DNA from 3 places in the Paraburkholderia sp. Ac-20336 genome. Region 2 is predicted to be linked to each of the others. Evidence: riboswitches for the same ligand, from Rfam matches in the RefSeq annotation. Region 2 holds a riboswitch; each other region holds the start of a gene.

Region 1 (11,778 bases), on a different contig from region 2:
TCTGCGCGAACTTGCCCTTCATCGCCTGGAACGAGGTGCTCTGGTCGGCCTGGATGCCGCCGACGAGCCGCCCGGTGTCCTGCTGCGGAAAGAAGCCCTTCGGCACGATGATGTAGAGCGCGACGTTCAGCGCGATCGTCAGCAGCAGGATGGTGACGATCAGGAGCGGATGGCGCAGCGCCCAGCCGAGCGTGCGCTCGTAGCCGTGCTGCATCGACATGAAGCCGCGCTCGAGCCACTGGCCGAAGCGGCTCTCCTCGCGCTTTTCATGCGGCTCGCGCAGCAGGCGCGAGCACATCATCGGCGTGAGCGTGAGCGAGACGAGGAGCGACACCGCGATCGCGAGCGACAGCGTCAGCGCGAACTCGCGGAAGAGGCGCCCGACGATGCCGCCCATCAGCAGAATCGGCAGGAACACCGCGACGAGCGAGATGCTGATCGACATCACCGTGAAGCCGACCTCGCGCGCGCCGCGGAACGCGGCCTTCCTGCGCGGCACGCCGTTCTCGATGTGCCGCGAGATGTTTTCGAGCACGACGATCGCGTCGTCGACGACGAAGCCGGTCGCGATGGTCAGCGCCATCAGCGAGAGGTTGTCGATCGAGAAGCCCATCAGATACATCGCGCCGAACGTGCCGATGATCGAGATCGGCACGGCCACACTCGGAATCAGCGTGGCGCGCCAGTTGCGCAGGAACAGGAACACCACCATCACGACGAGCGCGACCGCGATCACGAGCGTGCGCTCGGTGTCCTTCAGCGAGGCGCGGATCGTGGTGGAGCGGTCCGAGGTCGGCTCGATGTCGACGTCGGCGGGCAGCGACGCGTGCAGTTGCGGCAGCATGGCCTTGACGCGGTCGACGGTCTCGATGATGTTCGCGCCGGGCTGCCGGTACAGGATCACGAGCACCGAGCGCTTGCCGTTGAAGAGGCCGAGGTTGCGCAGGTCTTCGACCGAATCGACGACCTCGCCCATGTCCGAGAGCTTGACCGGCGCGCCGTTGCGATAGGCGATCACGAGGTCCTTGTACTGCGATGCCTTGCTCGCCTGGTCGTTGGTGTAGAGCTGCACGCGGTTCTCGCCGAACTCGATCGAGCCTTTCGGGCTGTTCGCGTTGGCCGAGGCGAGCGCCGCGCGCACGTCTTCGAGACCGATGCCGTAGTGCGACAGCGCATGCGGCTCCAGTTCGACGCGCACGGCCGGGTTCGCCGAGCCGTTCACGTCCACTTCGCCGATGCCGTCCACCTGCGAGAGCGACTGCTGCAGCACCGTGGCGGCCGAGTCGTACAACTGGCCGGCCGTCAGCGTGTGCGAGGTGAGCGCGAGAATCAGGATCGGCGCGTCGGCGGGGTTGACCTTGTGGTAGGTCGGGTTGCTGCGCAGGCTCGCGGGCAGGTCGGCGCGCGCCGCGTTGATGGCGGCCTGCACGTCGCGCGCGGCGCCGTCGATGTCGCGGTTCAGGCCGAACTGCATCGTGATGCGCGCCGCGCCGACCGAACTCGACGAGGTCATTTCGGTGACGTCGGCGATCGAGCCCAGATGCCGTTCGAGCGGACTCGCGACGCTCGTCGCCACGGTCTCGGGGCTCGCGCCCGGCAGCGACGCCTGGATCGAGATGGTCGGGAAATCGACCTGCGGCAGGGGCGCGACCGGCAGCTTCGTGAACGCGAACACGCCCGACAGCGCGATGCCGATCGCCAGCAGCGTGGTGGCGACCGGGCGGGAAATGAACGGACGCGACAGGTTCATCGCCTAGTTCCCTGCATCGGCGGCGGGCGGCGTGGCGCTGCCGGACGAGTCGCTACGGTTGAAGCGCTCGCGCAGGCGGCGGCCGAGCGAATCGAACGCGAGGTAGATCACCGGCGTCGTGAACAGCGTCAGCAGCTGGCTCACGATCAGGCCGCCCGCGATCGCGATGCCGAGCGGGCGGCGCAGCTCCGAGCCCGCGCCGGTGCCGAGCATCAGCGGCAGCGCGCCGAGCAGGGCGGCCAACGTGGTCATCAGGATCGGCCGGAAGCGCAAGAGACACGCCTGGTAGATCGCCTCGCGCGGCGGCTTGCCTTCCTCGCGCTCGGCGTAGAGCGCGAAGTCGATCATCATGATCGCGTTCTTCTTCACGATGCCGATCAGCAGCACGATGCCGATGATGCCGATGATGTCGAGATCATGGCCGGTCATGAGCAGCGCGAGCAGCGCGCCGACGCCGGCCGACGGCAGCGTGGAGAGAATCGTGATCGGATGGATGAAGCTCTCGTACAGCACGCCGAGCACGATGTACATCGTGACGATCGCCGCGAGGATCAGGAACAGCTCGTTGGCGAGCGAGGCCTGGAACGCGAGCGCCGCGCCCTGGAAGCGCGTCTGGAACGAGGCGGGCAGGCCGATGTCCTGCTCGGCCTGCTGAATCGCCTGCACGGCCGCGCCGAGCGACGAACCGGGCGCGAGGTTGAACGACACCGTGGTGGCCGGGAACTGGCTCAGGTGCGTGACGAGCAGCGGCGCGGGCCGTTCGATGAACTTCGCAATCGACGACAGCGGCACCTGGCCGCCCGTCGAGGTGGAAGAGGGCAGGTAGATCGAATTCAGCGAATCGGTGTATTGCTGCATCGTCGGCTGCGCTTCGAGAATCACGCGGTACTGGTTCGACTGCGTGAAGATCGTCGAGATGATGCGCTGGCCGAACGCGTCGTACAGCGCGCTGTCGATCGTGGCCGGTGTGATGCCGAAGCGCGCGGCAGTCGCGCGGTCGATCTCGATGAACACCGAGCGGCCGTTGTCCTGCAGATCGGTCGCGACGTCGGCGAGTTCGGGCGACTGCTTCAGGCGGTCGACCAGCTTCGGCACCCACGTCGTGAATTCGCTGATGTTCGGATCGGTCAGCATGAACTGGTATTGCGTCGGGCTCACGGTCGAGTCGATCGTCAGGTCCTGCACCGGCTGCATGAAAAGCGAGGCGCCCGGAATGTGCGCGACGTCCTTCTGCAACTGGCGGATCACGTCGCTCGCGGTATGGCTGCGGTCGTCGCGCGGCTTCAGGTTGATGAGCATGCGGCCGCTGTTCAGCGTGATGTTGCTGCCGTCCACGCCGATGAACGACGTGAGGCTGTCGACGTCCGGGTTCTTCAGAATTTGCGCGGCGAGCGCCTGCTGACGCTCGGCCATCGACGCGAACGAGACCGACTGCGGCATCTGCGTGATCGCCTGGATCACGCCGGTGTCCTGCACGGGGAAGAAGCCCTTCGGCACGAACACGTAGAGCAGCCCGGTCAGCACGAGCGTGAGCACGGCGACGACGAGCGTCGAGCGCTGCCGGTTCAGCACCCACGTGAGCGCGACCGCGTAGCGCGCGATCACCCAGTCGATGAAGCGGTGTGCCTTCGCCTCGAAGCGGTGGCTTTCGTGCGGTGGCGTGTGGCGCAGCAGCTTCGCGCACATCATCGGCACGAGCGTGAGCGAGACGACCGCCGAGATCACGATCGTCACCGCGAGCGTGATCGCGAATTCGTGGAACAGCCGGCCGACCACGTCGCCCATGAACAGCAGCGGAATCAGCACCGCGATCAGCGAGACCGTCAGCGAGATGATCGTGAAGCCGATCTGCTTGGAGCCCTTCAGCGCGGCTTCGAGCGCCGTGTCGCCTTCCTCGACGTAGCGCGCGATGTTCTCGATCATCACGATCGCGTCGTCGACCACGAAGCCGGTCGCGATGGTCAGCGCCATCAGCGAGAGGTTGTCGAGCGAGAAGCCGCACAGGTACATCACGGCGAGCGTGCCGATCAGCGAGAGCGGCACCGAGAGGCTCGGGATGATCGTCGCGTAGACGTTGGCGAGGAACAGGTACATCACCAGCACGACCAGCACGACCGACATCGCCAGTTCGAACTGCACGTCGCGCACCGACGCGCGGATCGTCGTGGTGCGGTCGGTGACGACCTGCACGTCGAGCGCGGCGGGCAGCGCCTGCTGCAGTTGCGGCAGCAGCGCCTTGATGCTGTCGACCACCTGGATCACGTTCGCGCCCGGCTGGCGCTGCACGTTCAGGATGATCGCCGGCGTGTTGTCGACCCACGCGCCGAGCTTGGTGTTCTCCGCGCCCGCGACGATGTTCGCGACGTCGGTCAGCATGACCGGCCGGCCGTTCTTGTAGGCGATCACCGCGCTCTTGTACTGGTCGGGATCGGTCAGCTGGTCGTTCGAGTTGATCGTGTAGTTGCGCGTCGGGCCGTCGAAGTTGCCCTTCGGCGTGTTGACGTTGAGGTTCGAGATCGTGGTGCGCAGATCGTCGAGATTCAGGCCGTACGCGGCGAGCGCGCGCGGGTTCGCCTGAATCCGCACGGCCGGGCGCTGGCCGCCCGACAGACTGACGAGACCCACGCCCGCGACCTGCGAGATTTTCTGCGCGAGGCGCGTGTCGGCGAGGTCCTGCACCTGGGTGAGCGGCAGCGTTTTCGAGGTGATCGCGAGCGTGATGATCGGCGCGTCGGCCGGATTGACCTTCGCGTAGATCGGCGGTGCGGGCAGGTCGGACGGCAGCAGGTTGCCGGCCGCATTGATGGCGGCCTGCACTTCCTGCTCGGCGATGTCGAGCGGCAAGTCGAGGCTGAACTGCAGCGTGATGATCGACGAGCCTGCCGAGCTTTGCGACGACATCTGATTGAGCGACGGCATCTGTCCGAACTGCCGCTCGAGCGGCGCCGTCACCGACGACGTCATCACGTCCGGACTCGCGCCCGGATAGAAGGTCTGCACCTGGATCGTCGGATAGTCGACCTCGGGTAGCGCGGAGAGCGGCAGAAAGCGCAGCGCCACGAGGCCGACCAGCATGATCGCCGCCATGAGCAGCGCGGTGCCGACGGGACGCAGAATAAAAGCGCGGGATGGATTCATGCGGTAAGTGCCGTGCCTTTTACTTTATTGCGCAGCCTGCGACGCGTGTCTGCCGCGATGCGCATGCGCGGCGGAAGCACCCGAGGCGCCGACCGCAGCGTGCGCGCCCGATGCGCCCGATGCACCACTGGGACGCTCGGCCGGAATCGTGATCTTCGAGCCTTCGCGCAGACGGTCCGAACCGTCGATCACGACGCGCTCGCCGAGCGCGAGGCCCGACTTGATGCTGGTGCGCTCGCCGTCCACGGGACCGGGCTTGACCGGCCGGACCGTGACCGTGTTGTCGTCCTTCACGACGTAGACGAACGGACCCATCGAGCCGTTGAGCACCGCCGAGGTCGGCACGATGACGGCGTCCTTGATCGTGTCGACGAGCAGGCGCGTGTTGACGAACTGGTTCGGGAACAGCCCGTTGTCCTTGTTATCGAAGAGCGCGCGCAGACGCACCGTGCCGGTGGTCGTGTCGATCTGGTTGTCCATCGTCTTCAGCGAGCCGACTTCGAGCGGCCGCGTGTTGCTGCGGTCGTAGGCGGTGGCCGAGAGCTGTTCGCCGTTCTGCGTGTGCTGGATGATCTGCTGCAGGTTGTCTTCCGAAGTCGTGAAGATCACGCTGATCGGCTGCAACTGCGTGATGACCGCGATGCCGTTCGCGAGGCCCGAGGTCACGTAGTTGCCCGGATCGACCTGGCGCAGGCCGACGCGGCCCGACACCGGCGCGGTGATGCGCGCGTAGATGAGGTCGAGCTTGAAACTGTCGACATTCGCCTGGTCGGACTTAACGGTGCCTTCGTACTGGCGCACGAGCGATGCCTGCGTGTCGACCTGCTGGCTCGCGATCGAGTCCTGCGCGAGCAGTGTCTGATAGCGCTTGAGGTCGAGGCGCGCGGTGGCGAGCAGCGCCTCGTCGCGCACCAGTGTGCCCTCGGCGTTGCGCAGCGAAATCTCGTACGGGCGCGGGTCGATCTGGGCCAGCACGTCGCCCTTCCTGACCATCTGGCCTTCCTTGAAATAGACGTCCTGCAGGACGCCGCTCAGCTGCGGCAGCACGGTCACGGTAGCCAGCGGCGTGACCGTGCCGAGCGCGGTCAGCACGACCGGCATCTCGCCTTGCGTGGCGGTGGCGACGTGCACCGGCTGCGCCATGTTCGCCATCGCGTTCGGACCGCCGCGGCCGAAGCGGCCACCGCCCCGCGCACCGCTTGCGCCGGCCGGGGCGCTGGCGCCGCTCGCGCCGCCCCACGGATGCCAGCGCCATAGCACCACTCCGAGAATGACCAGAACCGCGACGATCAGTGCGATGGTGCGGCCGCGATGCCGCTTTACCGCGCCGGGCGCGCCATGTTGCGCGCCGCTTGCCGACGGTTGGGAAGCGGTGGGGCGCTGGTTTTCCGGGTGCTTTTGTTGTTCGTCCATCGGTTCGGTCGGGTGGCTGGCTTTTTGATGTGCGCCGCTCGCGCGTTTGCCGCGCCCGCAGGGCGGCGACACGTGGACGGCATGACAGGCGGCTGCGGTTGCGTCAGGTTGCGTTCGGTTGCGGGTGCGTCGCGCAACGCGATGCTACCCGAGGCGCGGGACAGAGATGTTAACGCAATGCGGAATCACCACGGCGCGCGCGGCGCCGTTTTCGACGGCAAAAACGGCCAGATGCGCGTGTATCCCGCGACGGGATGCGTGATCGTACGTTGCGGTCTCTGTAACAGTCCAGCCGCCTATTTTTCGTTTAATTACGAAGGTTACAGGATGTTGGGAAATTGTTGGCCTGGTGTGAAGGGGCGCCTCGCCGGGCGCCGTCGGCCGCGTGCGCCGGCTGGTGGCGCATCCGGCCGCGGTGCTTTTCGCCGTGCCTGTCGCGGTGTCTGTCTCGGTGCCTCAGGTGTCGAGCCGGCGCGCCGGCGTGCCGCCGACTTCGAGCACGATCTTGCCGATGCATTCGAGCAGCGCGGGCGCGGCATGCGAGATGAGCCAGTCGCGCGGGCACTGGTCGGCCGCGCCGCCGCAATTGACCGCATAGCGCTCGCCCGACGGCCCGACGAAGCCGAGCGCGATCGCATTGAGGCCGTCGTACCACTCGCCGGTGGCGATCGCGAAGCCGCGCTCCAGCGTGTCCTCGATCGCGCTTTCGAGCCGTCCGCCGATGTAGCCCCATTCGTTGCCTTCGGCCGTCTGCAGACCGGCAAGCAACGCTTCGCGTTCCGGCTGCTCGAGCGCCACCAGATAGGCGCGGCCGACCGCGGTGCGCGTCAGGCTCATGCGCGAGCCGATTTCGAGCCGCGACACGAGCACCGCCGAGCGCGGCCGGATCGTGTCGATCACGACCATGTCGAAGCGGTCGCGCACGGCCAGATGCACCGAGAGGGCGGTGCGCTCGGCGAGTTCGATCAGGAAAGGCCGTGCGCGGGCGCGGATGTCGAAATTGCGCAGAAAGCCGTTGCTCAGCTCCAGCACCGACGAAGTCAGCACGAAGCGTTCGCTGTCGGGCAGCCGCAGCAGGAAGCCGGCGCTGACCAGCGTCGCCGTGATGCGCGAGACCGTCGGCTTCGGAATGCCGGTGAGTTCGGCGAGTTCGCGATTGCTCAGCGGCGCGTTCGCGGCGGCAATCGAGCGCAGCACGGTCAGGCCGCGAGCGAGGGCGGTGACTTCGTCGCCCGAGCCGTCCCGGTCTTTGGCGACGACCGCTGCGCTCGGGATCGGAGTAGGTCGTTTCATGGTTTTTTGGAACTGTATTTCAGATTCTGAGTTCGTCCCCCGTCGACGGCCGGTCTACGGAAGACGGCGGGCATCTTCCAGCCGTGGCACCAGTTCAGTTTTGTTTGTGACAAATCGATTCTATCGGAAAAAGTTGCCGGAACGACCTGGATTCGGATTTTGCTTGACTTAGTCAGCATAATCATAAAAAATGGAACATTATTTCGAAAGATGGAATCTTCCAGAAAGGTTGCCGGCCGTATCGTTCCCGTTGCCCGTATCGCGCGGGAATGCAAGGGGCTCGGCGGCGAATGCTTTCGAAGTCTGCTTTCAGGCACCGCTTTTAACCCCCGCTGCTTTTGCTTTAATACCGTCTCTCAGGTTCTAGCACGGCCCTCGGAATGGCTAGAACTTTTAAGGCGTCACGGCAACGTGACGCCTTTTTTTCTTTTCCGCTTTCTTTCCGCTCTCGTACGCTCAGACCTGCGGGTTGGTCTGCACCTCGTCGAAACGCTTCACGCGATAGATCACCGCCGACACGAGCCAGCTGAGCGCGAAGATGCCGATGATGATGTAGCCGAGCATGCCGAAGTTATCGTTGAGCGCGCCGATCGCGTCCCAGATGCCGCCTTTCAGGTTCAGCTGATCCGCGAGAAGGCCGAGCGCCTCGATGCCGCCGATCACGAGCGCGACCGCGATCGAGACGAGCGTGATCGTCATGTTGTAGTAGATCTTGCGCAGCGGCCTTTCGTACGCCCAGCCGTAGGCGCCGAGCATCAGGTGGCCGTCGAGCGTGTCGACGAGCGACATGCCCGCACTGAACAGCACCGGAAACACCATGATCGCCCACGGCGAGAGCCCCTTGGCCGCCTGCGTCGCCGCGATGCCGAGCAGGCCGATTTCCGTGGCGGTGTCGAAGCCGAGGCCGAACAGAAAGCCGATCGGATACATGTGCCAGCTACGCGTCACGAGCCGGAAGAGCGGCCGGAACAGGCGCGCGATGAAGCCTCGATTCGCGAGCAGCATGTCGAAGTCGTCGTCGACATAGGCGCCGCCATTGCGCACGTGGCGCCACGCGCGGTAGATGCCGCGCAGAATCAGGAAGTTCATCAGCGCGAGCGCGAACAGGAAAAAGGACGACACGGCCGTGCTGACGATGCCGCCGATCTCCCTGTAGTTGTCGAAGCGGCCCTGGATCGCGGTGGTCGCGAGCGCCACCGCGACCGACGCGAGCACGACCACGCTCGAATGGCCGAGCGAGAAAAAGAAGCCCACGGCAACGGGCCGCTTGCGTTCCTGCATGAGCTTGCGCGTCACGTTGTCGATGGCGGCGATGTGGTCGGCGTCGACGGCATGGCGCAGGCCGAATCCGTACGCGAGCAGCGCGGTGCCGAGCAGCACCGGATAGTGGTGGAACGCCACGATCGCCCACAGCCACGCGAGCAGGTTGATGGCGATCAGCACGCCGTAGATGCCGAATAATTTGCTGCGGACTCTCGAATCCGAATCGTTGAAAATCTCGACGAGTCGATCAAGCATGTTGAATCTCCAGGAATTGCGCGTTCCGTGCAGGTTGGGAAAAGACGACATAGCGAGGTCTGACTCCGGGGTGAAACAGGTTCCCCCGATACAGTGGCGCGACCGCGCCGGAATCTCACCGGCTTCCCGCTGTGTCCGTGTTGAGGCGTAGGCCCTGTGGGCTTATACATCGCCGATACTGAAAAGTCGATTTCTGCGCCGGCCGCGAGAGTCGGCGAGACCGTCGAACGGGTTCCGGTTTCGCTCCCGGTTGGGTTTTTCGGGCGGCGGCACGCATGTCCGCACGCGAGTACTGCGCGGGTGCCGAGCGAGTGTCGAGCCGGCTGCTCAGCGCGACAGCAGCGACACCGTTGCGATGCCGAGGATCGTCATCGCGAGCGAGGCGCTGACGTGAATCGCGACTTCGCCGGCCGCCCAGCCGAGCCGTCCGTCCTGCAGGCGTTGCACGACTTCGGCGGAGAAGGTCGAGAACGTTGAGAGACCACCCATCAAACCGGTGATGACGAAGAGCCGCCATTCCGGCGCGAGTTGCGGCACGCGCGCGAAGCCCGCGACCGCCACGCCGATGATGTAGCCGGCGATCACGTTGGCGGCCAGCGTGCCGAGCGGCAGTCCGCTAAACAGGCCGTTCAGGCGAATGCCGAGGAACCAGCGAAACAGCGAGCCGAGTGCGCCGCCGATGGCGACAGCGAGAAAGGACCAATACATGGAAGAGGATCGGAAACCGGAGTGTGTCGACAAACCGGTTCATGCGGGCGAGACGATGCCGCGTCCGCATGACCGGGCGTAGCAGGCATCATCAGCCCCAAGGGCGGTTAAGGGAGAATGCCATCTCCAGCCGCGCAGTCTAACATCGGTGTGCGCATTTGTACGCGCACCCCGGCTCACTCCGGCGTCGCCGAAATCTTGTGGATCGACAGATCCGCGCCGTTGTATTCCTCTTCCTGATCGAGCCTCAGGCCCACGGTCATGCGGATCACGCCATACACGAGCGTGCCGCCGAGCACCGCCACGACGATGCCGCCGAGCGTGCCGAGCACCTGCGCGCCGAGCGACACGCCACCCATGCCGCCCAGCGCGCGCATCCCGAAGATGCCGGCCGCGATGCCGCCCCACGCGCCGCACAGGCCGTGCAGCGGCCATACGCCGAGCACGTCGTCGATGCGCCAGCGGTTCTGCACGCAGGTGAACATATAGACGAACAGCACGCCGGCGATGCCGCCCGTCACCAGCGCGCCGAGCGGGTGCATGAGGTCGGAGCCCGCGCATACCGCGACGAGTCCGGCGAGCGGGCCGTTGTACGTGAAGCCGGGGTCGTTGCGGCCGGCGAACCAGGCGCTCAGCGTGCCGCCGACCATCGCCATCAGCGAGTTGACCGCGACGAGGCCGCTGATCTTGTCGAGCGTCTGCGCGCTCATCACGTTAAAGCCGAACCAGCCGACCGTCAGCACCCATGCGCCGAGCGCGAGAAACGGAATGTTCGAGGGCGGATGCGCGGCGATGCCGCCGTCGCGGTGATAACGGCCGTGGCGCGCGCCGAGCAGCAGCACGGCCGGCAACGCGACCCAGCCGCCGAACGCGTGCACGACGACCGAGCCCGCGAAGTCGTGGAACGGCGCGCCGAACGCCTGCGTGAGCCAGTCCTGAATGCCGAAGCGGTCATTCCACGCGATGCCTTCGAAGAACGGATAGACGAAGCCGACCAGCACGAACGTCGCGAACAGCTGCGGGTTGAATTTCGAGCGCTCGGCGATGCCGCCCGAGACGATCGCCGGAATCGCGGCGGCGAACGTCAGCAGGAAGAAGAAGCGCACGAGCCCGTAGCCGTTGTGCTCGGCGAGCGACGCGGCGCTGCCGAAAAACTGCACGCCGTACGCGATCGTGTAGCCGATGAAGAAATACGCGATCGTCGAGACGGCGAAATCCACGAGGATCTTGACGAGCGCATTGACCTGATTCTTCTTGCGCACCGTGCCGAGTTCAAGGAACGCGAAGCCCGCGTGCATCGCCAGCACCATGGCGGCGCCGAGCAGAAGAAACTCGGTGTCGGCGCCGTATTTCAGACTTTCCATCGATGTGTCCCGCTTATGCCAAAAAGTGCGCTATGTGAGCAAGAAGTGGGCCAAAGTTGTGCCGGCGGCGCCGGTGCGGTGCAAGCAGGCACCGGGATGGACTTGCACACGATTTCGCACCGTGCCGCGTGGGCTGGACTTTGCACCTGAATAGCGACAACAGGCACAAAAAAAGTGCATGCGCGCCGGATGGCGGCGGGAATGATCCAGCCGGGGGCATAATCTTCGATTTCTATTACAGTTTTATCTGGATTCCTGACGCATGAGGCGCCTGCGGTGTATGCGGCGCATACGGCGCCCGACAGCCGGGCGGCGTGTCTCGCGTCGCGTTCGCGCCGGCTTCCCGTGCGGCCCGGCCTGCGGCCCGCTTTGTCTTCCCGCGCAAACGCCGACATAATGTGCCGATTCCGTGCACGATCCGCCGGCCATTCCCACCAATGCGTACGCATGAGACTGACCACTAAAGGCCTGTTGCTGATCGCGATTCCCGCCGTTCTCGAACTGGCGCTGCTCTCCGGACTCGTGAAGGCGCAGGCCGATACGGCGCGAGCCGAGCGCTGGGCAATGCACAGCGAGGAAGTGCTGCGCCAGAGC
Region 2 (6,436 bases):
AATGGCGGGGTGGAAGACGGTCTGAAGGACGGTGGGCGTGGCCGCGAGAAGGGCGAGGCTGGAGAGATAGGAAAGGCACGAGGCAAGCCCGGCGCCGACCCCGGCGCGGAATGGCTCGACACGCCGGTGAGCCTGCGCGATCTCGCCGACGCGCCGCTCGTGATCTTCCCAAGACGTCTGGCGCCAGGCTTTTATGACATCATTATGGATTGCTACGGCGTCGCGGGTCTCGCTCCCCGGATCGGCCAGGAGGCGATCCAGATGCAGACCATCGTCAGCCTCGTGTCGGCCGGCATGGGCGTCGCACTGGTGCCGCAATCGTTGCGTAACCTGCGGCGCACGGGCGTCGTGTACCGGCCGCTGTCCGAGTCGGTGCCCGCAATCGAAACGGGTCTCGTCTGGCGTACGGACGAGGTGAGTCCGGTGCTCGCGGGCTTCATCGAGATCGTGCGCGCGCATGCCGCGACGGTCGCGCCGCGCGCCGAGCGCGGCGACGCTGCTGTAAAACCTCTGCTGTAGAAGCATTCCTGAACCTGAACTGCCCATAACCACACGATGCTTATTCACCCCAATTTCGACCCCGTCGCCATTCATCTGGGGCCGCTCGCCGTGCGCTGGTATGGCCTGATGTACCTCGTCGCGTTCATCGCGGCGATCGTCGTCGGCCGGCTGCGGCTGCGTTTGCCGTACGTCGCCGCGCAGGGCTGGAGCGCGAAGGATATCGACGACATGCTGTTCTACGGCGTGCTCGGTACGATCCTCGGCGGCCGGCTCGGCTACGTGCTGTTCTACAAGGCGAGCTTCTACTTCGCGCATCCGCTCGACATCTTCAAGGTGTGGGAAGGCGGCATGTCGTTTCACGGCGGCTTTCTCGGCGTCACGCTCGCGATGATCCTGTTCGCGTATCAGCGCAAGCGCTCGTGGCTGCAAGTCACCGACTTCGTTGCGCCGATGGTGCCCACGGGCCTCGCGGCGGGGCGTCTCGGCAACTTCATCAACGGCGAGCTGTGGGGCCGCGTGACCGATCCGGCTTCGCCGTGGGCAATGCTGTTTCCGGGCGCCGCGCCCGACGACGCCGCATGGCTCACCGCGCATCCGCAACTGGCCGCGCAATGGCATCTGAACGAAGTGTTCGCGCAATATCACATGCTGCCGCGGCATCCGTCGGAACTGTACGAGATCGCGCTCGAAGGCGTGGCGCTGTTCTTCGTGCTGATCTTCTTCTCGCGCAAGCCGAAGCCGCTCGGCGCGATTTCCGCGATGTTCCTGATCGGCTATGGCCTCGCACGCTTTACGGTCGAGTTCGCACGCGAGCCGGACGATTTCCTTGGCCTGCTCGCAATGGGTCTGTCGATGGGGCAATGGCTGTCGCTGCCGATGATTCTCGCGGGCATCGGCCTGATGGTGTGGGCCTATCGACGCGGGCGCCGCGAGCCGGCGCAGGCGGTGAGCGCGAGCTGAGCCTTGGGTCGATGCGGTTGATCCGTCGAGCCGCGCGCCGCGGTTTGCCTTGTCTTGTCGGGCAGCGTGGCGGTCGGCGCGGCGGGTCTTTAGAACCTTTAGAGTTTGCAGGTATGTGTGTTTGCGCGTTTGCGTTCCCGCGCGCGTTACTTCATCTGCACCGATCCCGACACGTTGACCGTCACCGTCGACGTGCCGCCTTCGAGCGGCATCGGCGCCACGCTCTTCGCTTCGGCGCCCATGGCACGCGCGCTCATCATCATGACCGGGCGCGGCATGACGCCGCCGTGATTCACATTGACCTCGCGGATCGAATAGCCATTAAAGCCGAATGCCTGCGCCGACGAAGCGGCCTGTTCGCGGAACGATCGGATCGCCTCGCCGGTGAGCTTCTGCTCGGCGGCACGCTGCGCTTCCGGCGACAGCGAGAAACTCACGTTGCCGACCTGCATGATCGATGCCATCTGTCCCGCGAGCTTCGATGCCGAACCGAAGTCGCGGGATTCGAGCACGACTTCGGCGCGGCCGCGCCACGTCGAAATGTGGCCATCGCGATCGGTGGACGGGAAGATCGAGAATGCGCCCGTGCGCGCCGTTACGCCGCTGACGCCGCGCGCCTTCTGCAAGGCGGCGTCGGCGCGCTCGTTCAGCGTGGCCGTGAGCGAGGACGGATCGCTCGCTTCCTGCTCGTAAAACAATGTGATGTCGACGACGTCCTGCGGGACTTCCGCGCTCGCCTGCGCATTGAGCGACAGCACGCCCGCGGGCTGCGGCATGACGCTTTGCGCGCGCGCGAGGGTCGGGGTCAGCGCGAGCGCGACAGGCGCGGTGCAGGCGAGAGCGAGTGCGAGGGCCCGTGCGGCTTGTTTCGTCATTGTTGAACTCCTTGTTTGAACAGGTTGTGCACGTGTGACACAAGTGACATGTGATGGCGTAGGGGTTGCGGGTTCTCTTTCGCGACGGGCTGGCTCGCCGGCCAGGCGAAGCCCTTCAATGAGCCCTGCAACACGCGTGTCCGATCATTAGGCGCGACTCGCGTTGTCTTGGTTCCCTAATTCGGCGTTATCCGCCATGCGGAGAACAACACGGTGCGTTCACCCGTTCGTCATAAGTCACGAACGAACGCCGGATATGCCCTTAAACAAGCTGTTTTGTGATGAAACGCCATTCGGCTTCGGTCACCGGCGTGATCGACAGACGGTTGCCTTTGGCGAGCACACGCATGTCCTGCAACTCGGCATGCTCGCGCAGCGCAGCAAGCGGAATCAGCGGAATCTTCTTTTTGAACACGACGTCGACGAGCATCCAGCGCGGCGTTTCCTGCGACGACTTCGCGTCGTAGTACGGACTCTTGTTATCGAACTGGGTCGGGTCAGGATACGCGGTGGACGAGACTTCCGCGATGCCCGCAATGCCAGGCTCGGGACAGCTCGAATGGTAGAAGAGCACGCCGTCGCCGATCTGCATGGTGTCGCGCATGAAATTGCGTGCCTGATAGTTGCGCACGCCGGTCCACGGCAACGTGCGATGCGGTGCGTTGGCGAGATCGTCGATGCTTGCTTCGTCCGGTTCGGACTTCATCAGCCAGTAGCGCATGAATCGAATTGAACGTGAGGGATTGAACGACGCGCGCGAACCGGTACATGCAAAAGGCACCTGAAAACAGCACCAGAAAACGCAGCCCAAAAGAAAAACGGCATCGAACCGAAGTACGATGCCGTTCCAGATAAGGTCCCCGCCTTAGCCGCTAGGCCGGCATCCTGAACCGGGGGTTCAGAATTGGTCGCAGTTAGCAACACTTCGGGTACATCAGACAGAGTGACGCGCACGCCCGTGCTACAAATTTCCGCAACCGTGCACATGGCATTGGTTCAAGGAATATATGACCTTGGCGAACCAGGCAGGGAAGCTAAACCGATGAAGCTACAGCAGTTCAAACTTTAACAGAAGAACTCAAACGCTTGCGAGAGGTGCTCATGTGCTTTACCAACACCGCACACCCGCTTTGCAAAAAAGTACTGCGTTTCAAGCTACTTCGTTGAATTCACGACCGGTTCGACATTGGGTTCGAAGCCGACTGTGACCGCTTACTGCAAGCTGTACTGTTCAATCACAGTACCGAGCTGTTCGTTCATTTGCTGCATTGTACGCCGGATTTCTTCAGCGGGAAATGCTTCTCCGTGTCGCACGCTGTTTTGCAGCTTAAGCAGTTCCGATGCCAGCGACAGCGCGGCCATGACGGCAATGCGATCCGTGCCGCGCACGTTGCTGCCGTTGCGGATTTTCTTCATTTCCGCATCGACGCGTGCGACCGCTTCGAGCAGGGCGGCTTCGGTTTCCGGCGAGCAGGCGAGACGATACGGTACGTCGAGAATCGATACTTCGATCTGCTTGGTGGTCATGCGTTTTCTCCGTGGCGGCTCACGTCGCTTTCCGCTTCCTCGGGTTCGGGTTGAGCGGAGTCGAGCAGATCGAGCTGGTTATCCGGTTCGCTGCTCGCGCGGGCACGCGGCAATTTCTCGAGAATCGCATTCAGGCGCACCTGAGCGTCGTCGATCTTGGCGGAGAGCGCATCGCGTTCCGCCTGCAGGGCATCGCGCTCCCCGCGCAATTGCGCGAGTTCCGCATGCGTGGCTTCGACTTCGGCACGCGTGTGCGCGAGTTGTTCTTCGAGCGCGAGCCGCGCTTCATGGTGGCGCTGGCTGATCGCAATCAGCTTGCCGATGTTCTGGGAGAGTGATTCGAGTTCGGTGAGCATGTGCTGCGTCCTCTAAAGACCTCGCATTTTAGCGCGGAATGTTACAGGTTCCGACAATTGTCTCGTTTCGAGACGTAACAACTTGGCTTTATGCAAGCATTTTCCCGACCATAAGATGAAAAACCGCTCGTCGATCGGACAATAACCTGCACTCAACGGCACGGCTCGCGCAGGGATTGACCTTTCTTGACGCTCGCCGGGGTCGCTCCTAAACTGGCCGCACTCTGGTGCCCGCGCGCGCTTTTCGGCGCGCGCAGTTAAACGGGAAGCAGGGCGCGCGCGGGGTTCGACACCGGCACGCGCGAACCTGCGCTGCCCCCGCAACGGTAAGCGACCGCACTCGTCATGCAGGTCGGTCCTGATTGCAGGTCGAAGCCGAGCCTGCAAGTGTGCCACTGCGCGTTACGCGTGGGAAGGCGGGGCCGATGTGTCGCAGCCCGGATACCGGCCAGAGGGAGAGGACGTCCCCCGCGAAAACGTTAAACATCGGGGGCGCCTCGTTACGCGTCGGCCTGCGGGGAAGCGGGCTGCGCACGCTATCCACAGGACTCTCACCCATGCTGTCCCCCTTCGCCCGCGCGGCGCTGCTCGCGTTCGCGGGTCTGCCGCCCGTCGTGCATGCGCAGACTGCCGGGACCACGGCTGCCGCGTCGGCGGCGTCTTCCGTGCCGGCCGATGTTGCATCGCCCGTTGCTTCGCCGGCTGCTTCGTCGGCCGCATCATCGGCTTCAGCTTCGAGCGCGTCCGCCGAGGCGAATACCAATGCCGATGCCGATGCGAACACCCGCGCGACCCCGCCGGCCACCGTACTCTCGCCAGTCGTCGTGACCGCCGAGCGCGGACCGCAGGCACTCACTGACACGATCCCGCCGACCACGCTGTTCGATCAGCAGGACATTGCCGACACGACCGCGACCGATCTGCCCGGCCTGCTGCAACTCGCGCCCGGCGCGCAAATCTCGCGTACAGGTGGCCCCGGTTCGACGACGAGCCTCTTTTTGCGCGGCGCGTCGTCGACGCAATCGCTGGTGCTGATCGACGGCGTGCGCGTCGATTCGGTGAGCCTCGGTTCCGCGCAACTCGCGCAGATTCCGCTCGACCAGGTCGATCACGTCGAGGTCGTGAACGGCAATGTCTCGGCGTTGTACGGCTCGGGTGCGATTGGCGGCGTCGTGCAGGTGTTCACGAAAGATGGCGGCGATCATCCGCCGCGCTTCAATTTTTCGCTGGGCTACGGCAGTTATCACACGCAGACGCAAACCGTCGGCGTCAATGGCGCGCTCGATCAGGACGGCCGCACGACCTTCAACATCTCGCTCGCGCGCACCAAAACCGATGGCTTTTCCTCGCTCGATCCGCTGCAAGCGCCCGGCGCGAATCCGAACGCGAACGGCAATCTGAACGAGAGCCTCTCGGCATCGCTGCGTCACAAGTTCAGCGACAGGTGGGACGCCGGCGTCACCTATTTCCAGTCGAACGGCAACAACAGCTACGACAACGCCTATGGCGAGCCGACCGATCTGAACAACCTCTATAGCAAGGTGCGTCAGGTCTCGGTGTTCGCGAACGGCAAGCTGACCGACTGGTGGACCACGCATTTCACGGTCGCCGAGGGCGACGACCGCAGCGTGTCGAATACCAACGGCATCGACAACGGCCGCTTCGATACCGACAATCGCCAGTACACCTGGCAGAACGATTTCGCGCTGGCCGCGAACCAGAAGCTGCAACTCGGCTACGAGCATCTCGATCAGAGCCTCGATTCCGATACGTTCGCGGCGCCCAACCGTCACGTCGATTCGGTATTCGCGGGCTATACCGCGCGCTTCGGCCGCAATCAGATTCAGGCTAACGTGCGGCGCGACCAGTACTCCGATTTCGGCGGGGCGAACAGTTACTATCTCGGCTATGGCTTCGACATCACCTCGCACTGGAAGGCAACCGCAAGCTATTCGGACGCGTTCCGCGCGCCGAGCTTCGACGATCTGTACTATCCGTTGAGCGGCAATCCGTCGATCCGGCCCGAGCGCAGTCATTCGGTCGAAGCGGGTTTGCAGTACGCATCGAACCTGCTCGGCGTGGTGCGTGTCAGTGCCTTTCAGACGCGCTATACGAATCTGATCGATTACGTGCAGACGATCCCCGGCATCTATCTGGCCGAGAACGTCGGGCACGCGAAAGTGCAGGGGCTCGAAGGATCGTGGAGCGGGCATGTCG
Region 3 (11,778 bases), on a different contig from region 2:
CGGCATGTCGCTGAGCGCCTCGTGGACGCTCGGCTCGGTCGGCGAGCGGCTGCGTCTCGCGTTTCGTCTGAAGTCGGCCGAACTCGATACCGAGATCGAGACCACGGCGGTCATCCGCAACGTGCAGAAAGGCAGCGCGCCCGGCGAGCCGTCGACTCATGGGCTCGAACTGGACCAGCTCGACACCGCGCAGCAGATGGCGATGAAAGTCTTCGTGTTCGATCGCCACGACGACGTGCTGTACTGGTCCAACGCCACGGCCTGAAGAAACGGCATCGCTGAGCGGCACGCATAACGCGGCGCGGCGCCGCGCATGCGAATCGCGCAAATTCGCACGCCACCGCACGAACACAACCCACGCGCCGCTCAGTTGCCCAACCGCTCAGCCGATCAACTCTTCCGGCGTCAAATACCGCGCGCCCCACGCATCGGCGAACGCTGCGCAACGGCCAAGCCGTAGCGCGCCGCGCTCGAAATCGACGAACACCACCTCATCGACATCAAGCGGACGCTCGGGCTCGTCGCGCGAGCGGCCATCGCTCAGAATCCATAGCCAGCGTTGCTGCGCCGGCCGTCTGCGCGCGCTGCGCCCGAGCAGTTGCGCGGCCCGCCGCACGCCCGACGCCAGCGGCGAACCGCCGCCGCCGCCCACCGGTTGCAGCCATCGCTCGTTCCACCAGCGCGGCACGGCCGGACCGAAACGCACGTCCGCTCCCGCACCGCCGAAGCAGATCAGCACGACTTCGGCGCGCATCGCGCTGGCCTCGTCGAACAGCGCGATCAACAGGCCTTTCGCCAAGGCGAGCCGCCGACCGGCCAGCATCGACCCCGAACAATCGAGCACGAAGCAATGCAGTACACCACCGCGCGGCACTTCAGGCACGAAGCGCAGATGCTCGCGACGCAGCGTGCGCTCGCGCATCGCGACAAGCGTCGGCGTCCACGCAATGCGTCGGCCCGGCTCGCCGCGCGCAGCGCTGCGTACACCCGCACCCATGCCATGCCGCCATCGAAAACCGCTGCGCGAGTCAGCGGCGGCGCCCTTCCGATGGCTCAGCGTTTTTTTGCGCCGAGCGGGATCACGCTTTTGACCGGCACGGCCGCGGTCGGCTCGGGTGGCAGATAGCCCCAGTCAGTATCAGCGGAAGATGGCGAAGCTTCGCTCGAATGGTGCGAATCACTGGCCAAAGTATCTTGCCGATGATGCACCGCACTCTCATGCGCATCGCTTTCCGATTCATCGTATTGCCGGGCACGCGGCTCATGCTCATGCTTACGCCACCGATGAAGCAGCACCGCCTCGGCCACCCGATCCACATGCTCCACCGTCACCGCAGCCGACTGCTCCAGCGCCGCGAGCGCACGCGCCGCGCGCAGCATCACGAGATCGGCGCGCAAACCGTCCACGGCCGCGTCGATGCACAACGCACTCACGTGCGCATGCACGGCGTCGTCGAACGAGAGTTGCGGCAGCACCGCGCGCGCCGCGCGAATCCGCTGCACGTACGCGGCCTGCTGCTCAGCGTGAGTGGCACAAAATGCCGCCGGATCATGATCGAACGCGAGCCGCGCCTTGACGATCGCCTGCCGTGTCGACGGCTCGAACGCGTTGCGCAACTCGACCATCAAACCGAAACGGTCGATCAGTTGAGGCCGCAACTCGCCCTCTTCGGGATTCATCGTGCCGATCAGCACGAAGCTCGCGTCATGGCTATGCGATACGCCATCGCGTTCGACGGTATTCACGCCGCTCGCCGCCGCATCGAGCAACGCGTCGACGAGCGCATCGGGCAGCAGATTGACCTCATCGACATACAGCACGCCGCGATGCGCCTTCGCAAGCAGCCCCGGCGAGAAGCGCACCGCGCCGTCACGCAGCACAGTTTCGATATCGAGTGTGCCGATCAGCCGATCCTCGCTCGCACCGAGCGGCAGATTCACGAGTTGTCCTTCCGGCAGCAATTCGGCGAGCGCGCGCGCCGCGGTCGACTTCGCCGTGCCGCGCGGCCCGCTGATCAGCACACCGCCGAGGCCCGGATCGATCGCCGCAAGCAACAAGGCCTGCTGCAACGGCGCCTGGCCGATCAGTGCGGCAAAGGGAAAAACCGGCCGCCGGGCCGAACCCGATGCGGTGCCCGATACCGTATCCACGCCGCTTATCTCGCCCGCCTCTCGCGTCACCCCATTCATCTCTGCTTTCCTTCGATCTGCTGTTCGCTCGCGAGCAGATGCTGCTCCACCTGTGCGCGATAGTCGCCGGGCGCCTGCCACAGCCCGCGCTGCATCGCTTCGAGCAGACGCTCGCAGACCGAATGCAGCGCATGCGGATTGTGCCGTTGCATGAACGCGCGCGTATCGGCATCGTTCAGATACGCGTCGGCGACGAGCGCGTATTGATGATCCGCGACCACGCGCGCGGTCGCATCGTAGCCGTACAGATAATCGACGGTCGCCGCGATCTCGGCCGCGCCTTTATAACCGTGGCGCTTCACGCCATCGAGCCATTTCGGATTGACCACCCGCGAGCGGATCACGCGCGCGATCTCCTCGCGCAACGTACGCACACGCGGCGCGGCCGGATTGCTGTGATCGGCGTGATAGACGCTCGGCTGCTGGCCGGCCAGATGCCGTACCGCCGCGACCATGCCGCCCTGGAACTGGTAATAGTCGTTCGAGTCGAGCACGTCGTGCTCGCGGTTGTCCTGGTTTTGCAGCACCACGTCCATTGCCGCGAGACGCGTGCCGAACGCGTGCTGCGCTGCCTCGCCCGCGCTTTTCTGCGTGTACGCGTAACCTCCCCATGCCTGATACGCGTTCGCGAGATCGGCGTCGGTCTGCCAGTGGCGCGAGTCGATCATCTCTTGCACACCCGCGCCATACGCGCCGGGACGCGCGCTGAAGACGCGCCAGCCGGCCCGCTTGCGCGCTTCGGCCGGCTCCATGCCGCGCGCGATCAGCGCATCGCGTTCGCGCTGCACGCGCGCGCGGATCGGATTCAACGCTTCGGGTTCGTCGAGTTCGGCGACGGCTTGCACGGCCGCATCGAACAGATGCATCACGTTCGCAAACGCATCGCGGAAGAAACCGGACACACGCAACGTCACGTCGATACGCGGACGGTCGAAGGCTTCGATCGGCATGATCTCGAAGTCGGTCACGCGATGGCTGCCCGGCGCCCACTTCGGCCGCACACCAAGCAGCGCGAGCGCCTGCGCGATATCGTCGCCACCGGTGCGCATCGTCGCGGTGCCCCATACCGACAGGCCGATCGCGCGCGGATAATCGCCATGTTCCTGCAAATGCCGCTCGATCAGCTGCTGCGCGGATTTCAGGCCGAGCGCCCAGGCCGCTTGCGTCGGCACCGCGCGCGTGTCGACCGAATAGAAGTTGCGGCCGGTCGGCAACACGTCGGGCCGTCCGCGCGACGGCGAGCCGCTCGGCCCCGGCGGCACGAAACGGCCTTCGAGGCCGCGCTTCAGTTGCAGCATTTCCTGCGGGCCACAGGCGTCGAGACGCGGCAGCACGTCGTCGCGCAAACGTTCGATAACTAGCGCCGCTTGCGGCAAGTTGCTCTCAAACGATGGAGCCGCACGCGCGCCATCCGCTTCATCGCTGCCCACACCACACACCCCGAGCAACAACTCCGCCGCGAGCATCTCCAGCCGCTCGCGCGTATCGCCGTAATGCCGCCACGGCGCGTCGCTGACCCGCTGCAACACGGCCGGGCGCGGACCGTCCCACGGCGCGGCCCAATCGACCGTCAACGGATCGAACAGATGATCGATACGCAGATCGCGCGCCAGCGCGTCGACGAGCCCCGCTCTGCGCCCCTGTCCATCGCCGATCGGAAAGCGCCCGAGCGCAAGCAGCGTATCGCGCCGCTGCACGCCGGCCGGCGATTGCCCGAACGTATGCAGACCATCGCGAATCTGCGCTTCCTTCAGTTCGCACAACCACGCATCGACGCGCGTGAGCAGCGCGTCTTCATCATCCTGGCCATTCGGCGCGGCGAGGCTCAGTTCCTCGTGCAGGCGGTGCTCGACGATCGTCGCGAGAATCGTGCGGCGCAGCAGCTTCGCGCGGCGCGGATCGACCATCAGCGCTTCGTAGTATTCGTCGACCTGGCGTTCGAGATCCTGCAGCGGTCCATAGTTTTCGGCGCGCGTGAGCGGCGGCATCAGATGATCGACGATGACCGCCTGCGTGCGCCGCTTGGCCTGGCTGCCCTCGCCCGGATCGTTGACGATGAACGGATACAGATGCGGCATCGGCCCGAGAATCAGATCGGGCCAGCACGCCTCGCTCAGCGCGACGCTCTTGCCGGGCAGCCATTCGAGGTTGCCGTGCTTGCCGACGTGCACGACCGCGTCGATGCCGAACTGCCGGCGCAGCCAGAAATAGAACGCGAGATAGGCATGCGGCGGCACGAGTTCGGCATCGTGATAGCTCGCGTAATCGCCCTGCTCGCGCGAACGCGCGGGCTGAATGCCGACGAATACGTGCCCGCAGCGCCAGCCCGCGATCATGAAGCGCCCGCGCCGCAGCGTCGGGTCCTGCTCGGGCGGGCCCCAGCGCGCGTTCAACGCATCGCGCACGCTCGCCGGCAGCGCGTTGAAATGCGCGAGATAGTCGTCGAGTGCAAGGCTTTGCAAGGCCGGACGCAGATCGCGCACGACCGGATCGTTGGTCACGCCTTCGGTGAGTTTCTGCAACAACGCAGCGCCGTTTTCGGGCAATTCGCCAACACGATAGCCCTCGCCGCGCAGCATCGACAGAATGCCGACCACCGAAGCCGGCGTATCGAGCCCGACGCCATTGCCGATGCGCCCTTCGCTCATCGGATAGTTCGCGAGAATCAGCGCGAGCTTCTTGTCCGCATTGTCGAGCGAACGTAGACGGCACCAGCGGCGGCTCAGTTCGGCGAGAAAACGCACGCGTTCGAGGTCGGGCTGATAGCGGACCACGTCGACCTCGGTATGCGGACAACGATAGGCGAGCCCCTTGAAGCTGATCGCACGCGTGATGATGCGGCCGTCCACTTCCGGCAGCGCGATATGCATTGCGATGTCGCGCGAATTGAGGCCGTGATTGTCCTTGAGCCAGTCCTCGCGATTGCCGCCGCTCAGGATCACCTGCAACACCGGCGCGTCGCCGGCCAGCGCGAGCGGCTCGGGGTCGTCGATCGCGGACGCGGCGAACGCGGTCGTATTGAGCACGAGTGCAGCATCGTGCTGCGCGCACAGCGACTGCACGACTTCGCGGCTCACCGCATCTTTCAGCGACGTGATCGCGAGCGGCAGCGGATTGAGCCCTTGCGCTTCGAGCGCGTCGATCAGCGCATCGAACACCGCGGTATTGGCAGCCTGCAGATGCGCCTTGTAGAACAGAATCGCGACCACAGGCGCGTCCTGGCGCCAGCGCGCCTGCCAGTCGGCGATGGTCGGCGTGTCGTGCGCGGGATGATAGAGCGACGCGGCCGGCAACGCGCGCGGCGGCTCGGGCTCGCGTCCCCAATCGAGCGCGCGATAGGCGATGCAGCGCAGGAACGCCTCGGCATTCTGCGGGCCGCCCTCGCGCAGATAACGCCACAACTGATGGCACAGCTCGGCGCTCGCGGTACTGCGCGCGAGCAGGTTCGGGTCTTCCTGCAAATCGCCGGAAAACATCGCAAGCGTTTGCTGCCTGCGCTGCGCGAGCGCGACGACCTGCTCGATGCCGTACGGCCAGTAAGCCTCGCCGCCGAGATGATCGACCACGACGACGCGTGCATGCTGCAACACGTCGTCGAGATAGAAATCGACCGACGCCGGCTGCCGCAAATAGGTGACGTTGGCGAGCCGCAGGCTCGGGAAGCCGTCGCCGAGACGCGGAACCACGCTCGCGAGCAGCGACAGCGTGGTGTCGGCGGAACTGAGCACGACGATATCGGCAGGCTGCTGATCGATACGGATCACGCCCTGCGTATCGTCGACGAAACCGCCCGGCGTCGTGCGTAGCAGATGCATGAGCGCTTACGCCTGGTGTGCGGCAACGCTCGCGGGCGCAGGAGCGGCGGCGTCGAGTGCCGCGTCGAACGCGCGTTGCAGCGTGGCCTGATCGAGGTCTTCGCCGATCAGCACGAAACGGCTGCCGGCGTGCGCGCCGCCGTCATTTTCGCCAGCCTGCCAGCGCCGGTCGAAATAGCTGTCGAAGCGCCGCCCCACGCCCTGAATCACGAGGCGCATCGCCGCGCCCGGCAACGCGGCAAAGCCCTTCACGCGATAAATCGTGTGGCCTTCGACAAGCGTCTGCAATGCGGCGATCGCCGCGTCGCGCGACGACACGCGCGCTTCCACGACGACCGAATCGAATTCGTCGTGGTGGTGGTCGGGATCGTCGGCGGAACCGTGATGATCGTGGCGCAGGTGGATCGTCTCTTCCGAAGCCGCTTCGAGCCCGAGCAGCGTGTGCAGATCGAGCTGGCCCTGCTGCGCGCGCACGATCTTCACCTGCGGCGGAATCTCCCCGCGAATCAGCGCTTCGACCGCGCGCTGCTGCGCATCGTCGACGAGGTCGGTCTTGTTCAGGATCACGAGATCGGCCGCGGACAACTGATCTTCGAACAGCTCGTGCAGCGGCGATTCGTGATCGAGATTCGGATCGACCTTGCGCTGCGCATCGACGGCGACCGGGTTCGCGGCAAACTGGCCGCTCGCGGCAGCCGGACCATCGACGACGGTCACGACCGCGTCGACCGTGAAGCTGCTCTTGATCTGCGGCCAGTTGAACGCCTGCACGAGCGGCTTCGGCAATGCGAGACCCGAGGTTTCGATCAGCACGTGATCGATTTCGCCGCGGCGCTCGACGAGCTTTTCCATCACCGGAAAAAACTCTTCCTGCACGGTGCAGCAGAGGCAACCGTTCGCGAGTTCATACAGTTGCCCTTCGGTTTCGACGCCGTTTTCATCGCAGCCGATGCCGCAACCCTTGAGGATCTCCCCGTCGATGCCGAGTTCGCCGAACTCGTTGACGATCACCGCGATGCGCTTGCCGCCCGCATGCTGAAGAATGTGCCGCAGCAGCGTGGTTTTGCCGCTGCCGAGAAAGCCCGTGACGATCGTGACGGGGATCTTGCGCAATTGAGTTTGCATCGTGAGGTTCATCCGAAGGCGTTGCGCCGCGCATGCCGGAACGAGCGCCGGCGTTGCCGCGACAACGGAAAACAGAAAGCGGAAAGTGAGGTCGTGAACGCGACGCCGCATCCCCGTGGCGTCCGTCCTGCATCTTCGGGCCGGTATCCGGGCTGGCGAAAGCGCCGCTTCCCCTTCCCGGCCGAGTGGTTTCTCGACCAGTGGTGATATGCCGACGCAGCCTTGCGCGTGGACATCGAAGCCGGCTCCGCGGTGGCCGGCCATGCAGCCGATACCGCTTTTCGCTTACCGTTGCGGGGACAGCACAGGTTGGCCCGTTCCAGAGCAGGTGGGCTCCCTGTTTCCCGTTTAACTGCACGCGCATGGATGCGCGCGCGAGCACCAGAAGTGCGTGCGAGTGTAGGCCCACGGCCATGCGCAGTCAAGGAAAGGACACCGCGTGAAGCGCCGCGCGCGCTTATCCGGCGGGGCGCCATGTGCTATCGTATGCGCGCGTTTGGTGCCCGCACATGCACTCGCGTGTGCAGTTAAACGGGAAACAGGCAGCGCGTCATGCGTTCAATCTGTGCTGTCCCCGCAACGGTAAGCGACCTGCGACGCGAGCGCCGTTCCGGCCGCGTCGCACATGCGTTTTTCGCGCCACTGTCCGACGAATCCGGACGGGAAGGCAAAGCGCGTGAGGCCGCCAGCCCGGATACCGGCCAGACGCGGAGGCGGCGCCGCGTTCATCGCTGCGCTGCCGGCCGCCGGAATCCGCGGGGAACGGATGTGATGGCGTTCAAGCATGGCCGCGCCAAGCGTGGCGTTTTTCCACGGGGTTTTCGCCGCGAAAACGCAACGCGCCGCGCGATGGTCCAAGCCCGGATTCGCAGTACCGCATGACCTCGATCTTCCTTGCCGCGTGCGCCCTTGCAGGCAGCCGCCCTTTTTCCATTACCGCGAGGCGTTTGCCTTGCATGCCGCGATGACGCGCGCCTCGCTCGCCAGCGCCGGGCACGAGGCCTCTTGCGCTGACGCGAATGCCGAAGCCAAAGCCGATGCCGCTCGACACACCGGACGCCCGGGCAAGACGCTCGGCGTCGGCATCGGCTGTCGCCTCGGCAGTTCGGCGCAACAGATCGAAGCGGCGGTGCGCGCCGCGCTCGGCTCGCACACGTGCGTCGCTTCTTTCGAACAGATTCACGCCGTCGCCACGCTCGACGCCAAGGCCCACGAAGCGGGCCTGCGCGAATTCTGCGCGCGTCATGCGCTGCCGTTGCAGGTGTTCAGCCGCGAGCAGATCGCCGCGGTGCCGGTCGCCACGCCGTCGCTGGCCGCGCAAACGCATCTCGGCGTCGATGGCGTTTGCGAACCCTGCGCGCTGCTCGCGGCGCAGACCCTGGCGGCTGCGTCAGCCGCTGCATCGCCCACACAGCCCGCGCGCCTGCTCGTACCCAAGACCGTGCACGACGGCGTTACCGTCGCGATCGCCTCGGCCAGCAGCGACGCCGACACCGCTCCAACCCAACCCGACACTCCCCAACAGGACCTTCGATGAAAACCGATCCCGAATCGCATCAACGCATGACCGAACGCCGCCGCGAGGGCCATGAAAAGAAACAGGCCGCCGCGACCGTCGAGAAAGGCCTGCTGATCGTCAACACCGGCACCGGCAAGGGCAAAAGCACGGCCGCGTTCGGCATGGCCGTGCGCGTGCTCGGCCACGGCATGCGCCTTGGCGTCGTGCAGTTCATCAAGGGCGCGCTGCATACCTCGGAGCGCGACTTTCTCGGCGCGATCGCACACTGCGATTTCGTCACGATGGGCGACGGCTACACCTGGAACACCCAGAACCGCGACGCCGACATCGCCACCGCGCGCAAGGGCTGGGACGAGGCGCGCCGGATGATCGAAAGCGGCGACTATCAGATGGTGATCCTCGACGAACTGAACACCGTGCTCAAGTACGAATACCTGCCGCTCGACGAAGTGCTGTCGGTCATCAACGCGCGCGCGCCGATGCTGCACGTCGTCGTGACCGGCCGCCATGCGCCGGACGCGCTGATCGAAGCCGCCGATCTCGTCACCGAAATGCGCGCGATCAAGCATCCGTATCGCGAGCAGGGCGTGAAGGCGCAGCGCGGCGTGGAGTTCTGAGCGATGCCGTCAGCGCCCGAAGCGACGCGCCGCCCGGCCTGTCCCGCGCTCTTTATCAGCGCGCCCGCCTCGGGCCAGGGCAAGACCACGATCACGGCGGGGCTCGCGCGCCTGCACCGGCGGCTCGGACGGCGCGTGCGCGTGTTCAAGACCGGCCCGGACTTTCTCGACCCGATGATCCTCGCGCGCGCGAGCGGCGCGCCGGTGCTGTCGCTCGATCTGTGGATGGTCGGTGAAACCGCGTGCCGCAACCTGCTCGCGCAGGCGGCGGCCGAGGCCGATCTGATCCTGATCGAAGGCGTGATGGGCCTGTTCGACGGCACGCCGAGCAGCGCCGATCTCGCCGCGACGTTCGGCGTGCCGGTGCTCGCGGTGATCTCCGCGCAGGCGATGGCGCAGACCTTCGGCGCGCTCGCGTTCGGGCTCGCGCGCTTTCGGCCCGAACTGCCGTTTCATGGCGTGCTCGCGAATCGCGTCGGCTCGGCGCGCCACGCGCAGATGCTGCAGGAAGCGCTGCCGCCCGAATTGCACTGGTGCGGGCACATCGCCGCGAGCGACGAAATCACGCTGCCCGACCGGCACCTTGGCCTGCACCAGGCGAACGAAATCGACGACCTCGACGCGCGCCTCGAGCACGCGGCCGATACGCTCGCGGCAACCGCGCTCGCCGAGTTGCCGCCGGCCGTCGACTTCGACTCGCCCGTGCCCGAAGTCTTGCCGCGCCTGCTCGAAGGCAAGCGGATCGCGATAGCGCGCGACGCCGCGTTCTCGTTCATCTATCCGGCCAACGTCGCGCTGCTCGAAGCGCTCGGCGCACAAGTGCACGACTTCTCGCCGCTCGCCGACGAAGCCCTGCCCGACGACATCGACGCGCTCTATCTGCCGGGCGGCTATCCCGAGCTGCACGCGGCGACGCTGGCCGGCAACGCGCGCAGCGCCGCGTCGATCCGCGCGCACGTCGCGGCGGGCAAGCCCGTGGTCGCCGAATGCGGCGGCATGCTCTATCTGCTCGACCGGCTGACCGACGCGCACGGCACGAGCACGCCCATGCTCGGCCTCGTGCCCGGTCACGCGACGCTGCAAAAGCGCTTCGCCGCGCTCGGCATGCAGCAGATCGACAGCCTGCACGGCCCGCTGACCGGCCACACGTTCCACTACTCGAAGCTCAGCACGCCGCTCGCGCCGCTGCGCTTCGCCACACGCGCGCACAGCGACGCCGCCGGCGAGGCGGTTTATCGCGTGGGCCCGATTGTGGCAACCTATATGCACGCCTACTGGCCTTCCAACCCGGCCTTCACGGCCGCCCTGTTCCATGGCGCAGCCTTTTGACGATTCCGAGCGCGACGCGGTATATCGCGCGATTTACGAACGCCGCGACATGCGCCACTTCGTGGCCGATCCGGTCGATCCCGCCGTGCTGCGGCGTCTGCTCGACGCCGCGCATCACGCGCCGAGCGTCGGCTTCATGCAGCCGTGGCGCATCGCGCGCATTACCGATTCAACCCTGCGCACGGCCCTGCACGACATCGTCGAGCGCGAACGGCTCGCCACCGCCGACGCGCTCGGCAAGCGCCGCGACGAGTTCATGAAGCTCAAGGTGGAGGGCATGCTCGAATGCGCGGAACTGCTCGTGATCGCGCTGATGGACGGGCGCGAGCGGCACGTGTTCGGACGCCGCACGCTGCCGGAGATGGACCTTGCCTCGGTTGCGTGCGCGATCCAGAACATGTGGCTCGCCGCGCGCGCGGAAGGGCTCGGGCTCGGCTGGGTGTCGCTGTTCGACGTCGAGGCGGTGCGCGAGCTGCTGCGCATGCCCGCGGGCGCGCGGCCGGTCGCGATTCTGTGCCTCGGCCACGTCGACCGGTTTTACAGCGAGCCGATGCTCGAAACCGAGCGCTGGGCGAGCCGTCTGCCGCTTGCCGATTGTGTGTTCGAAAACTGCTGGCCGCAGGGTGATGTTGTGGAGCGCGAGTAAGGCGCGCACAAGGCCGGGGCGGCCCCGGCTTGCCGCTTTAGCCGGGTCTGGATGAACCAGGTTTGGGCCTCGTTTCGACTTCGTCCCGACCCGGCCCAAGCCCAGGCTCAGCCCCGTCAGCCCCAACCCAACAGAGCCGTTAGCCCAAAGCCTATCCCTGCCTCAGCGTTGCCTCAACGCTGCAACGGCTGCAACGGCTGCAACGGCTTCATCGACTCCACACTCGCCGCGCCGCTCGTCTTGTCGATGCTCAGCTTCACGCGCCAGTCGGCCGGTTCGTCGAACGGCAGCTTCGCGAGCGCCGTTTTCGCGAGCAGCGGCAGCGCATGCAGCGGGTCCGCATTGCGATCGACGAACACCGCGCTGACCTTGTAGCGCTCCTCGCCATTCGCGTAGTCGAAGAAGCGCAGCGTCAGCGTATGGCGGTACGCGCGCCCGAACATCAGCGCACCGAGCCCGCCGCCCGAGTCGCCGCAGTCGGCCGGCTCGCAATCCTTGCCGCCGATGCCGACCGACGCGAGGCGCGTGCTGTACGCC

The links. Region 2 has a riboswitch for cobalamin ahead of GXB81_RS29800 (TonB-dependent receptor). Riboswitches for the same ligand answer to the same signal wherever they lie in the genome.
Region 1: it holds a riboswitch for cobalamin, as region 2 does, so the genes downstream of both, GXB81_RS21490 (HoxN/HupN/NixA family nickel/cobalt transporter) here and GXB81_RS29800 (TonB-dependent receptor) in region 2, are expected to answer to the same signal.
Region 3: it holds a riboswitch for cobalamin, as region 2 does, so the genes downstream of both, cobW (cobalamin biosynthesis protein CobW) here and GXB81_RS29800 (TonB-dependent receptor) in region 2, are expected to answer to the same signal.

Annotation. Positions count from the first base shown of each region.
Region 1 covers NZ_JAAGPS010000085.1:16,159-27,936, forward strand. Annotated here, with positions in the region: gene GXB81_RS21470 (efflux RND transporter permease subunit) at 1-1,750, opposite strand, end outside; gene GXB81_RS21475 (MdtB/MuxB family multidrug efflux RND transporter permease subunit) at 1,754-4,888, opposite strand; gene GXB81_RS21480 (MdtA/MuxA family multidrug efflux RND transporter periplasmic adaptor subunit) at 4,913-6,301, opposite strand; gene GXB81_RS21485 (IclR family transcriptional regulator) at 6,758-7,594, opposite strand; gene GXB81_RS21490 (HoxN/HupN/NixA family nickel/cobalt transporter) at 8,051-9,112, opposite strand; cobalamin riboswitch at 9,146-9,284, opposite strand; gene crcB (fluoride efflux transporter CrcB) at 9,440-9,820, opposite strand; fluoride riboswitch at 9,896-9,957, opposite strand; gene GXB81_RS21500 (ammonium transporter) at 9,997-11,184, opposite strand; gene GXB81_RS21505 (sensor histidine kinase) at 11,632-11,778, shown strand, end outside.
Region 2 covers NZ_JAAGPS010000207.1:102-6,537, forward strand. Annotated here, with positions in the region: partial or broken gene GXB81_RS29765 (LysR substrate-binding domain-containing protein) at 1-519, shown strand, start outside; gene lgt (prolipoprotein diacylglyceryl transferase) at 556-1,461, shown strand; gene GXB81_RS29775 (SIMPL domain-containing protein) at 1,608-2,336, opposite strand; gene GXB81_RS29780 (EVE domain-containing protein) at 2,599-3,057, opposite strand; RNA gene ssrS (6S RNA) at 3,190-3,371, opposite strand; gene GXB81_RS29790 (cell division protein ZapA) at 3,549-3,863, opposite strand; gene GXB81_RS29795 (ATPase) at 3,860-4,219, opposite strand; cobalamin riboswitch at 4,428-4,687, shown strand; gene GXB81_RS29800 (TonB-dependent receptor) at 4,777-6,436, shown strand, end outside.
Region 3 covers NZ_JAAGPS010000155.1:3,525-15,302, reverse strand. Annotated here, with positions in the region: gene GXB81_RS27530 (flagellar brake protein) at 1-265, shown strand, start outside; gene GXB81_RS27525 (VWA domain-containing protein) at 383-997, opposite strand; gene GXB81_RS27520 (AAA family ATPase) at 1,054-2,190, opposite strand; gene cobN (cobaltochelatase subunit CobN) at 2,187-6,005, opposite strand; gene cobW (cobalamin biosynthesis protein CobW) at 6,012-7,130, opposite strand; cobalamin riboswitch at 7,251-7,531, opposite strand; cobalamin riboswitch at 7,611-7,851, shown strand; gene GXB81_RS27505 (cobalamin biosynthesis protein) at 8,095-8,667, shown strand; gene cobO (cob(I)yrinic acid a,c-diamide adenosyltransferase) at 8,664-9,266, shown strand; gene GXB81_RS27495 (cobyrinate a,c-diamide synthase) at 9,270-10,595, shown strand; gene bluB (5,6-dimethylbenzimidazole synthase) at 10,579-11,241, shown strand; gene GXB81_RS27485 (DUF4136 domain-containing protein) at 11,415-11,778, opposite strand, start outside.